DNA from 3 places in the Oceanobacillus sp. FSL W7-1304 genome. Region 2 is predicted to be linked to each of the others. Evidence: riboswitches for the same ligand, from Rfam matches in the RefSeq annotation. Region 2 holds a riboswitch; each other region holds the start of a gene.

Region 1 (4,273 bases), 260 kb from region 2:
CGTCTTTGCTCTGCTGCTTTTTTTCCATGAACGATATAGTAAATTCCTACACTTAATAGAACAATAACCGCCATTGCAATATATAATCCTCTAAATCCGATAAGAGGTAAAACAAACCCTAACAAGAAAGGTCCGACACCGATACCGAAATCAAAGAACACAAAGAATGTAGATGTTGCAAGTCCAATTCGTTGCCTTGGAGCCTGATTGACAGCAATCGTTTGAGCACTTGATTGGAAAGTTCCGAAACCGACTCCGATTACCGCTCCAGCTAAAAGTAAACTGATTCCAACACTTGCTTGACTTAAAATAACTAATCCCACAGCAAATAGTAAAAGCGATGGATATACTACGCTGTTCTCGCCTTTTGCATCAAATAATCGGCCAGTAAAAGGTCTAGAAGCTACCAGAAAAATTGCATACATGATAAAGAAAAAGCTAGCCGCATCTACCAAGTTGATTTCCGCTGCATATGCAGAGAAAAAGGATAAAATACTAGAATAAACAAAACCTACAGTAGCTACAAGAATCGCGATTGGAATAGTTGTTTTTTCAAAGAAATCATTAATATGAAATCCTTTTCGCGTTGGGGTCGGTTCATTCACAATATCTACCTTTGGTACACGTAAGAAAACTGTTGCAATCAATGCAACAGCTGCGAAGACAGTAGTAGCGATAAAAATCATCGGATTGTTAAAGTGTTGACTAATATACAATCCTAGGAATGGACCGATTGCCATGGCTAAATTTGTACTTGTTGCAAAGTACCCCATTCCTTCACCACGCCTTACAATTGGGATAATATCTGCCGCAATTGTACTCGTAGCTGTCGTACTAATTCCAAAAGCAAAACCATGAATAAAACGAATGACTAATAATGCAGCCAAATTATTGACTGGGAAATAAAATAGCATAAAGACCAAAAATAAAGCGAGCCCAAAGAGCAGCAATTTCTTTTTGCCTACCTTATCTATAATTCTTCCGGCAATTGGACGGACAAGCACTGCTCCAAGCACAAAAATACTCGATGCAAGCCCTGCCTGACTTTGGGAGGCATCGAATTGATCTACAGCATAAATAGCTAACGTTACAATTAACATATAAAACGAAATAAATAACAAAAAATTGGATGTCGCGACCATAATAAAGTCCTTCGTCCATAATTTAGGTTTTTGACTCATACTGATACTTACTCTCCTTACTTAAGTTTATCTCTTAGTTGCTGAATTGTTCGAAACGAAGCTTCCATTTCTGTTTCAGGAATTTCTGCTAGTAATGATTGTTCAAATTTATTGACAACATCATAAGCTTTTTCATACATTTCCAAGCCTTTTTTTGTCAATTGCATCTTCCGCTCTCGCTTATCCTCACTTGGAAGACGTTCAATTAATTGTTGTTCCTCCAGCCGTTTGACAGTACGAGATATCGTCGGCTTCTCAACATCCAAATAATTCGTTATCTCTACAAGAGTAGCCGATCCGCACTGCTTTAAATAATAAACAATGCTCCATTGGGAATAATATAAACCTACTTCAACTAGATGCTCATTCAATTTTTTCCTAAACGTTCTTGTAAATTGCATGTTTAATTGAAAAAATCGCTGGGACAATTCAAACCCCTCCTAAAAAGTTACCTAAGTAACTATATACCATTTTAACATAAAAGTCTAGGGCAGATGGGGATGTTCATTATTTTTTAATTGGATAATCGAAATACAGATAATGATTGCTCTTCTCATTTAAATTATTTATCCCTAACGTCCACCTTTTTAACTGTCTTCCATACATAATACAAACTTTCTTTGGAAATATAACAACAATGGTTTAACCAAGTTTATGGTACTTTTAAACAAAAGAATGGAGGCTTTTTTATGGTTCAACATAACCCACACGACCAGATTCAACAAGCTACTCAACTTGTCCACCAGTCCATGGAATCGATCCAATCAGCAAAAGATCATGCAAGCGTAGACCATCAGCAATACGAACAAGCTACTGAGCAGCTGCAGCGGGCTGAAGATGTATTGCAGCAAGCACAGAACCAATACGGAGAGCAAGCCCTGCAGAACCCTCAATTTCAACAAACACAGGAATTGCTGCATAATTTAAGGCAGCAGCTTCAAAAGGTAGATCGTCAAGAAAATAGAAACTTTTAATGAAAACCCTTATCCTAAGATTAAGTTAAATAAACGCAAACAAATAAGGGATTCGTCATCACTCTTCGATTTGACGAATCCCCCATACTATCTTAACAAAGCATTGAATATATTTAATGACAATCCTAGATCCTACCTAATTTTAACGATTATCAACCTTTTCAGGATACATATCATGGTTCATCATCCGGTGCTCTGCCATTTGTTCATATTTCGTTCCAGGTTTACCATAGTTGCAATACGGGTCAATGGAAATACCACCACGCGGCGTGAACTTCCCCCATACTTCAATATATCGCGGATCCATTAGCTTAATTAAATCGTTCATTATAACATTTACACTATCCTCATGAAATCCGCCATGGTTGCGATAGCTGAATAAATACAGTTTGAGCGATTTACTCTCTACCATTTTTACATCAGGTATGTAACTAATATAAATCGTTGCAAAATCAGGTTGCCCTGTCATCGGACATAACGTCGTAAACTCTGGAAAATTTAATTTTACAAAATAATCCCGATCTTGATGGTTATTTTCAAATGCCTCCAGCACTTCTGGATTATATTCATATACATAGGATGTTCCTTGGTTTCCTAGTAAAGTCAATCCTGACAAATCTTGTTCCTTCATGTAATTCCCTCCACTTATTTGTTTTCAGATAAAAATCTACCTTGCAGACCTACCAAAAAAAGCCGTGTACCCCTAAGGCACACGACTTTAATCGCATCACTTTCCTTAGTTTTTTATAGAGGGTTAAAGCTAAGAACCTCTTTCGCATATTTACGAGTTTATTATATAGATGAATTATATATATGTCAATTTACACAAAACAGCATAAGAGGTAGTTTTAAGTAAAATTTTCCATTTACATAGACTTTTCTGTCAATAGGTGTTATAAAAGAAAAGCACCCTTATCTGTGCAACGACATCTATATCAACGATGCTAGCATCGATCATGAAAAACCTGGTAAAAGGACTTGACTCAATGCTTGAATCTAGCAGTAAAAGCTAAGTCCTTTTTATCTTCATATAAGCAATTTATTTTAAACATCATGCCTTTTTCAAAGCCTAAACATCTAAACTTTTTTAACAAATTCAGATTTCAGCTTCATTGCTCCAAAGCCATCGATTTTACAGTCAATATCATGATCGCCATCAACTAATCGAATATTCTTCACTTTCGTCCCTACCTTTACAACAGATGAACTTCCCTTTATTTTCAAATCTTTAATTACAGTGATTGTATCCCCGTCTTTTAGGACATTTCCGTTTACATCTCGAATCACATGCTCATCTTCATTGTTTTCCTTACCTGATTCTATAGTCCATTCATGCACACACTCTGGACATATAAATAGATTTCCATCTTCATATGTATACTCCGAATTACACTTCGGACAGTTTGGTACTTCTTTCATCACATGCTTCCTCCATCCATTATATATGCTCTTATCATGCCATATACGTCTTGCATTAACAACCTTCCCCGAATTGTATAATGAAAGTTCCGCGAATCTACTTTATAATGATGTTCAAACTAAAACAAGCAATGCCAGAAAATAACCAGCATTGCTTACTAAAATCCCTATTTCGTATAATTATCAAAATATCCTTGGATAAAGACAATCGGCGTACCTTTGTCGCCACTTCCTGAAGTCAAGTCAGCAAGAGAACCAATTAAGTCCGTAAGCTTTCTCGGAGTTGTCCCTTGTGCTTCCATTGCTCCAACAAGATCCTCATCTTTCTCATTAATAAATTTTGAGATTGCTTGCTGCAGTTCCTCGCCTTTCAAATCGGAAAAATTATTATCTGCAAGATATTTTAATTTTACTTCATTCGGTGTTCCCTCAAGTCCAGCTGTAAAAGCAGGAGATACTACTGGATCTGCGAGTTCCCAAATTTTACCTACAGGATCTTTAAATGCTCCGTCTCCATAAATCATTACTTCCACATTTTTTCCTGTTTTCTCTTGCAGCATACTTTGAATTCTGTCCACTGTCGGCTGGCAATTACGCGGGAAAAGCTTTACCTTATCTTCTGTTGATTTGTTTGAACCCAACAGTCCATATTCCTCATTATATCCACTGCCATCAATTGACTCTGCCAGGATATTATCA
Region 2 (4,273 bases):
AAGTGCTGAAAAAGCAGATGAAGTACTTGGTAAGGTAAACTATTTTACATTAGCCGAAAGTCTTGGAGCTGTTGAGAGCTTAATTTCTGTTCCGGCTAAAATGACACACGCTTCAATTCCAGCTGAGCGTAGACAAGAGCTTGGGATCACCGATGGGTTAATTCGTATATCGGTTGGAATTGAGGATGCTGATGACTTGATTGATGATTTAAAAATAGCACTAAGCAATAAACAGGAACAACTCATTTAAATGTGGTTCCGTTTTGAGTTGTATTGACAAAAAATACAACTCAAATCACATTAGATTGACTAATAAATTAACAAACAAAACCGTCTAGTTCAGACGGTTTTTATTATTAAAATAACGAGGACATTATTGAATTTTTTAAAAGATTATTAATATATGGTAAGATAATTTTGTGAAATGTTGTTCTTAATGTAACTGGCAGTTTAGCGCAAAAAAAGTGGGGATAAATTGAAAAGTGATAAAACAACTAAAGCTTTAAGAGTTGGGACTAACACCTTGCTTATCTTTTTAATTATAGGTGCAATAACAATGTTTTTCGATGACGATTATAGAAATGACCATTTGGGTTGGATAATTTTGATAGCTTTTTGGATGTTTAGCAGTTTATATGGCTTGGTTATATGTATAAAAGAAGGTATGAAGAAGTTAGCAATCGTTAATTTATTATTAGTATCTGCTGCTTTTTATTTTTTACTGACCTGCAGTATGGAATATTTCAATTAAATGGCACGATTGTTTAATAAGTTTCATTTAATGCCATTTAATGCTTCTTCAAATGATGGTGCTATAACTGAATAAATATGTGCTGGAATCGGGTTATGTAGAAGTAACTAAGAAGAGAAATAAAAAATGAGGAGATTACCATGGAAAAGTGTGTTTTTTGTAACCCCTATTCAGAACCTAAACAAAAAGTTGTTTTGAGTAATGAACATTGTCTTTTTTTACAATTAGACCAATCAAAAATAAAAGCTGGTCTACTTGAAGGAGCAGGGCTCATTGTTCCTAAAAATCATAGAGAAACTGCATTTGACTTAACCCAGGATGAATGGGCAGCAACTTACAGTCTTCTTCAAGAGGTAAAAAAATACTTAGACAAAGAACACGAACCTCAAGGATATAATCTTGGTTGGAACTGTGGTGAAGTAGGTGGTCAGCATATTTTTCATGCCCATTTCCACATTATACCAAGATTTAAAGACGAACCACTTGCAGGTAAAGGAATAAGGCATATGGTTAAAAGTAAAGAAAATCTAAGGAAAAGTTATTAGGTTATGATGCAAATGGTAGCAATGGTACTAACGGTGTAGGTTTAGTGTAAAAGGACACCGGCTCTGTCTTATTGAAGTATAGTAATAGGTTTGTTAAAGATTTATTTTCGAAAAGAGGTTAGATTTTGGCTGTTTACCTATTCAAAAGATACTATTTTTCCAAATTAAAGATTAGTTTACCTATGGAAGAGGTGATAATCCGATGAATATTTTCATCATTGGTGGTGCCGTTTTAGTAGTACTTTTCATAATTCTCCCGTTTTTTAACATTGAAAGTTTCTTCTTATTTGTTTTAATTGAATGGATTACTAAATTTGTTTTACCTTGGATAGCTTTGTATTGGCTAATCAGAGGTGTAAAGGCATTAGAGAAAAAATAAATAATTCTTATTGAACGATCTGTTGCTACTTTTCAATTAGAGAAGTGGCTTTTTATCGTTTGCGGGGCGGGGTTGTTAAGTAATTGAAAGGGATATACCTGAGGAATTTTTTAGAGGGAGGGGTAGTTTTGAAGGAAAATAAACAAGCTCTTTATTTCAATATGACTTTGGGAACAATCGGCATTATACTCGTTGCTATAGCTGCAATGAGGTATTTGATTAAAGAAAATGATAATTTAGGATATGCAATTATACTTTTTGGTTTTATATTAACAGTTGGTTATATAAATTACTTAGAAAAAAGAGCAGGGATAAGTAAAAAATTGAGTTGGATTAGAATTATTGTATCTTCAATTTTATTTCTTATTTTTACATATTTCTTATATTTTTAGCTGTCTATTATTATAGTAAACTGATGCAAACGTTAAACAAGACGATCATCGGTTATCGTCTTTTCCTTTGAAACGTTTTTTGCTATACCATGAATGAATTCATTTCTATGTTGATATGTATTCTTTAATCTTAAACAAAAGATATGGTAAAGTAAGATGGTAAGTGAATAATAGAATCTGCGTATTGGCAGGAGAGGTTCGAAATTCCATCCCTCTATAAAAAACTAAGGAGCATGGACAGCATCTTCTTAGTGTTGTCCTTTTTTGTCTAGCTCCAGCGCCCAGCGACTAGCGAGACTTCCCTCACCTCCGTACGATAAAGAAGACTTGCCGATTGGCTATGCCAAAGGCTTAGTCGCACTTATACCCTGGCGGTGAAAGTCAACATCGACTCAGTCCGTTCGTCGTGTTTTCTTTATCTCCTACGTAAGAATGTTCGACACGCCGAACCACCCCACAGTACGGGGCGCAGTCCGTACGTCGCTAAACGGGAGCTCACGCTTTTCCTTATTGGATGGATACAAGCTCCCAAAGATACAAAATAAACGAAGGAGTGATGATTCATGATGCAACAGATTTATCCAGTAACAGAACATCCCTATGCATATGAACTAAATAAAGATTTTCAATTTGCCGCAGCTCATTATGTACCACATGAGGATGCTGGGAAATGCCAAAATATTCATGGGCATACCTATTTTACAAATGTCACCATTGCTGGAGACGAGCTTGATCACACAGGTTTTTTGGTAGATTTTAAAAAAATAAAAGATTTAATTCATAAGCGGTTTGATCATCGTATGATGAACGAAGATACCAAATTCTCCGACCAGGACGCTGAATATTTTCCAACAACAGAAGTGGTTGCCCGTACTATATATGAAATCATTAAGGAATACCTAAACACCCTGTCGAATAACCCAACTTGTGTTCAGGTATATTTAAGGGAAACGCCCACAAGCTATTGTATTTACCGACCGAAGGAGAAAACATTATGAGAAAAATACCTGTACTTGAAATATTTGGTCCAACCATTCAAGGGGAGGGAATGGTCATTGGCCAAAAAACGATGTTTGTCAGAACGGCCGGCTGTGATTATTCCTGCTCGTGGTGTGATTCGAAATTCACGTGGGACGGTTCAGAAAAGGAATCAGTTCAAATGATGGAACCGCAGAAAATAGTGGATGCCTTATTTGAGAAGGGAGGCGGGCGATTTCAGCATGTTACCATCTCAGGAGGAAATCCCGGCTTATTGGCACAATTGAATACATTAGTAGATTTACTTCATGAAAATCAGGTGAAGGTTGCATTGGAAACACAAGGTAGCAGATGGCAGAAATGGTTTACAAAGATAGATGATCTGACGATTTCGCCTAAGCCACCGAGCTCTGGAATGACTACAAATTTTGAAACATTGGATTTTATCATCCGTTCATTAGAGGAAAAGCAACAAGGCAATTTCAGTTTAAAGGTGGTTATCTTTGAGAAAGAAGATTTGCAATATGCCATCAACATACACAAAAGGTATCCTGATGTAGAATTGTTTCTGCAAGTGGGTAATGATGATTTGGAAACAGTAGAACAGGATAAGTTGTTACCATATTTACTTGAAAAATACGAACGATTGGTTGACCTTGTAATGAATAATTCAGAATTGAACGACGTTCGGGTATTGCCACAGCTTCACACTTATTTATGGGGGAATAAACGTGGTGTTTGATATAAGTCCCTTTAAAGTCCATTTCCAATAGCAAATGTGAAACTTTAATAGGTGATCTTGAACTTAAGGGTGCAAATCTTGAATAAAGAATTGTACCCTTATTTATTAATATATATCTAAAACGAAACCCATTAGTTTGACGAACTATTCCTTTTCATTTCCGTTATGCTAAAATAAACTATATATCAATATGATAGGAGAGGAATGTCTAATGAGTGAAAAAGCATTATACTATTTGAAGGACAACCGAGAACGTCTGCTAACCAAATTGAGTGATTTCCTGGCGATTCCGAGTGTGAGTACGGATAGTGCATACAAAGGAGATGTAACTCGTGCGGCAGACTTTATTGTTACATACTTAAAAGAGATTGGTTTTGACAAGGTAGAAAAGCAGGAGACAGAAGGTCATCCACTTGTATATGCTGCGTACAATGGGGCGGGAGAAGATGCCCCAACAGTGCTTTTTTACGGGCACTATGATGTCCA
Region 3 (4,273 bases), 870 kb from region 2:
ATGGAATGATTATTACAGGATCGCCTGTTGAGCATCTTTCATTTGAAGAAGTGGATTACTGGGAAGAATTACAAGAGATTATGAATTGGTCAAAAGAAAATGTTACATCGACATTGCATATTTGCTGGGGTGCGCAGGCGGCTTTGTATCACCATTATGGGATTAATAAGCATGAATTACCGGAAAAATGCTTTGGTATTTTTGAACATGAGGTATTACACCGAAATGAGAATCTCGTGCGTGGATTTGATGATTATTTCCTTGCGCCACACTCTAGATATACCGATATTTCGTATGAGGAGATCGCAAACCATTCAAAACTGCAAATCCTGGCCCATTCCGATAAGGCAGGTATTTTCTTAATGTCCTCTAAAGACGGTAAGAATATAATGGCAACAGGTCATCTTGAATATAGTGCAAGTACATTGGCAGAAGAATATCATCGGGACCATCAGAGAGGTATTCTAACACAATTGCCAGAGAACTACTTCCCGAACGATGATCCAAATGAAAAGCCATTACATCGATGGAAAAGTCATTGTAGTTTATTGTTCTCGAATTGGCTGAATTATTATGTCTACCAAACAACACCATATGAATGGGATTAACCAAAGAAATTCGAGCTGAACATCCTCTGGAAGAGGCTAGCTGTTCAGCTCTTTTTGTTGGTTACAAAGTGGTGATCGTTACGTTCCATTCTTCAAAGGTTGCTTCCTCGTAGCTAGCGATTAATCCTTTAGCTGAAAGATCGGCTTTTGGTATTGCTTTTTGTTTAATAACGACGTCAAACGGCTGTTCAAATGGGAAGTCATCTAATACGACTGTGTTCTCATTTTTCCAGTGTAACTGTAAGTGTTCGTCGCAAAATTCGTGCAATGCTTGATTCATGGGAATCCCATCTTTAAAAAAGGAATGTCCGGCATTCATTGCATTACCCGGTTCATTCAAACAAAGATACAAAGAAAGGTTATCACTAAACTGAATAAGCCCATAATGAAAATTAAACAAACGTTTGTTGAATTCGTTTAAAGTGGCAATAATTGATTGCTGCCGTGTGTTTTCTGCTGTAACAAATTCCTGGGCTTCTAGAGAAGTATGATTTAAAAGGAAGCGTTTATAGTGTTCACTGCATAGAAGTGCAGCGTATGAATCTACTTGTTGGACCACATCAATCCCATGCTTATAAAGAACGATTTTCGGTAAGATCGGAAAATCGAAAAAAGAGTAGGGTATTGCTTCTTTGTCGTTCAGAAATGGCTGTTTGTCAAACTCCTTCCAGCCACAGTCATGCTGATATGCTGCGAATTCAACCGAGCTTCGTAAACCGTCTCCTAAAAAGTAATCTTTCTTCCATTGTTTCACAATATCACCGGAAATAGCTGCATGGTGATCCTGCTGAATCAATATTAATTCTTGATTGCGTTCTCGAACAATCATGCTATCCATCCTTTCCGATTTTACGTAACCTAAGTATAAGCAAAATCTGTGGATGATGGAAATAAAATAACCTCCTCATTCGTGAACGAACGAGGAGGTTATTTACATTAGACGATTAAATTTTAATCGCTTATTCAGGGCATATATAATTGGGATACCGATAGCTAATACAACGAACTCACCGACGGCTGTTGTATACCAGGTCAACAGGAACGGAAATTGTAAAGCAAGCTTCAATTCAAATGCAATAATGAACATATTGAATGTAAAGACAATGGTATTCGCAGCAAGCAGCACCCATATATTTTTTATATATTTTGCTAGTAGAATGATAATAGCTAATGAAATTGCAGAGTGTGCTACACCAAAGACTAAATCAAACCAACCTAAAGGTGAAAATAATAGGTTATATAAAAATACCCCTATTACAATTCCAAAGAAGTAGCGCTTATCAAATACAATAAGATGGTTAAATACTTCAGAAATGCGGAATTGGATATTTGTAAATCCGAATGGAACAATGAGTGCGGATACAGCAATATATAAAGCAGCTATTAACGCATTCACCACAAGAGTTCTTACTTTCATGTTAATCTCTCTCCTTAGTTTTTTATCGTGGGATGGTTTCGAACCACGTGAAACATATGCTATCATACCAGTGTTTATTAGCCTTTGTAAATACTAATGTATAAAAATTATTTATGGGAAATAATTAAATAACTTTAAAACGGATGTTTTTATTCATATAGGCACGTTACTTAAACATGCCTCATACAATAAATTTGGAATAGAATGAAGGGAATGAGTAAAGTGTACTATTTTTATCCGTATCCTCTGCCTTACTTTACGAACATACCGCATTATCCTTACGAAAGACCGTTTTATTATGGAAGTCTAATGAATGAACAATTACAAAAAAAAGAAGATTTCCGAGTGAAGGATTATGGACCACAACCGTTTGTTATAAATATTAATAAGGCTACACGAAATAATAATACGTATCGTACTGCTATATGGACAGGAGAGCACATGCAAGTTACATTAATGAGTATTCATGTTGGTGATGATATTGGTTTAGAAATACATCCAGATACCGATCAATTCCTGCGAATAGAGCAAGGACAGGGGATTGTAAGAATGGGGAAAAGCAGTAATAACTTGAATTTTGAAAGAAGAGTATACGACGATACAGCAATTATGGTGCCTGCTGGAACATGGCATAATGTAATCAATACAGGCAATATTCCATTAAAGCTTTATACAATATATGCCCCCCCACATCATCCACATGGCACTGTTGAGACAACTAAAGCGGAGGCAATGCTGGAAGAATAGCACGCTGTTATGCCGCAGTATATTTCGTATTATTTTATTTGCCACTAGATGTTGGTTGTTGTTTAGAACGGAGTTTATTTAGCGGGATGGATAGTTTCAATCTTTAAAGAACTGTTTACGCCTATGGGGACTTAGGCTTTCTCTTTCTATATTTAAAAGCTAACCAAGTAGTTTTCAATGAAGAATAGGTACCTACTGCCGCAGCACCATAAAAAGCCCCCATAAATACCAGCCCATAAATCTCCTCTATGACTAATAAAGATGGAAATAATAAACCCAATAATGCTTGCTATGGTAGGAAAGTATTGACGTGGAACAGGAAATACTTTAAAACATTGGGTTAATAACACGACAGCTGGTACAGCAATAACTCCGTCCCAGAAATTTGTGTGAATGGTTGGGTAGTCCATGAGAATCGATTCCTTTCATGTTAAATACTAGAAGCATTAATTGAACGATTTATTTTCTAAAACAACAATTTTACTATTTCTAGAAATACTTGCTTTCTTGGTCTGTTCAACTAATCGATTAATCTGATTACAGCACTGTTTAGCACCTGCTATAAGTAATGGAACGCCGATAAAGTCAATGTGTAGACCTCTAGAGAAAAATCCTCCAATTGACATAGCTATAGGTACGGTCGGTGAAGTGTTGGATATTACTATTTTTTCATTAAAATTATATTTTTCCTGTAATAGCTCAATAAGATTTTGTATTGCTGGCACAACATATTTATTATCTTTTCTGCCTATGGTATAAACAGCATTTCCATCTTCATCTAATCCATGAAATATTAATTTTCCAAGATCGTGTTTTGTTAATTTGTTAAAATAATCTACACTCATAATCTCCTCTTTTGTAAGAACTTTGTCAGTCGGGATTTTTTTTAGATGATATGCTGCTGCAAGAGAAGTTGTATGTGTTCCGCCATAGTCATTGTATATAAATATCACGATAATCATCCTCCACTACTATTGTGACCAAGTTCGTCTTTTTTAGCAGATAAGAATGTAAACTTTCATATGCTGCATAAGTGCAACTAGGAATTCGTCTAAAGCCTTGTTTTACTTCAAAGCATAAGAGAATGCATCATACACTTTCTAAGAATCACATTAACGAATGCCAAGTTTTGTAATAAAAGAGTAGAGATGTAGGTTTTTAACAAATTTACATTAATTGCATAAAGTTAATAAAATGATTGATTATTATCACATGTCACCTCCTTTAATCTACTTAAAGGAGGGTTATTTATATTTAGAGAATAGACCAAATGGAAGGCAACTGATTAAAAAGAAAAGCTAAGCCTAATCGAAAAAAATGAGTGGCATAGTAACACTTTTTTATGTAAACATAACACCATTAAAATGGAAAATACATTACGTAATCATAATGTATTTATTGACTACATCATTCCAAAATGATAAATTAGAATAGCTATTAAGTCGCGTGAAAAGTGCGATTTTTTTCGTTGTATCAGTGTTACGAATTTTCAAATTCGTGT

What was found. A riboswitch is a leader RNA that binds a small molecule or an ion and turns the genes downstream of it on or off. The one in region 2 is predicted to bind preQ1.
Region 1: linked by a shared signal. The riboswitch ahead of queF (preQ(1) synthase) and the one ahead of queD (6-carboxytetrahydropterin synthase QueD) in region 2 are both predicted to bind preQ1.
Region 3: linked by a shared signal. The riboswitch ahead of NYE61_RS11420 (QueT transporter family protein) and the one ahead of queD (6-carboxytetrahydropterin synthase QueD) in region 2 are both predicted to bind preQ1.

What each region holds. Positions count from the first base shown of each region.
Region 1 is NZ_CP150211.1:1,647,062-1,651,334, forward strand. Features, by position in the region: gene NYE61_RS08280 (MFS transporter) at 1-1,181, opposite strand, end outside; gene NYE61_RS08285 (MarR family transcriptional regulator) at 1,199-1,609, opposite strand; gene NYE61_RS08290 (hypothetical protein) at 1,871-2,155, shown strand; gene queF (preQ(1) synthase) at 2,298-2,786, opposite strand; PreQ1 riboswitch class I at 2,886-2,932, opposite strand; gene NYE61_RS08300 (zinc ribbon domain-containing protein YjdM) at 3,233-3,574, opposite strand; gene NYE61_RS08305 (coenzyme F420-0:L-glutamate ligase) at 3,742-4,273, opposite strand, start outside.
Region 2 is NZ_CP150211.1:1,384,587-1,388,859, reverse strand. Features, by position in the region: gene NYE61_RS06960 (bifunctional cystathionine gamma-lyase/homocysteine desulfhydrase) at 1-250, shown strand, start outside; gene NYE61_RS06955 (hypothetical protein) at 476-751, shown strand; gene NYE61_RS06950 (HIT domain-containing protein) at 892-1,296, shown strand; gene NYE61_RS06945 (hypothetical protein) at 1,499-1,675, shown strand; gene NYE61_RS06940 (hypothetical protein) at 1,804-2,067, shown strand; PreQ1 riboswitch class I at 2,255-2,301, shown strand; gene queD (6-carboxytetrahydropterin synthase QueD) at 2,631-3,065, shown strand; gene queE (7-carboxy-7-deazaguanine synthase QueE) at 3,062-3,787, shown strand; gene NYE61_RS06925 (dipeptidase) at 3,999-4,273, shown strand, end outside.
Region 3 is NZ_CP150211.1:2,253,115-2,257,387, reverse strand. Features, by position in the region: gene metA (homoserine O-succinyltransferase) at 1-608, shown strand, start outside; gene NYE61_RS11425 (DUF3891 family protein) at 670-1,437, opposite strand; gene NYE61_RS11420 (QueT transporter family protein) at 1,540-2,025, opposite strand; PreQ1 riboswitch class I at 2,034-2,078, opposite strand; gene NYE61_RS11415 (cupin domain-containing protein) at 2,239-2,772, shown strand; partial or broken gene NYE61_RS11410 (hypothetical protein) at 2,894-3,182, opposite strand; gene NYE61_RS11405 (DUF3189 family protein) at 3,219-3,725, opposite strand.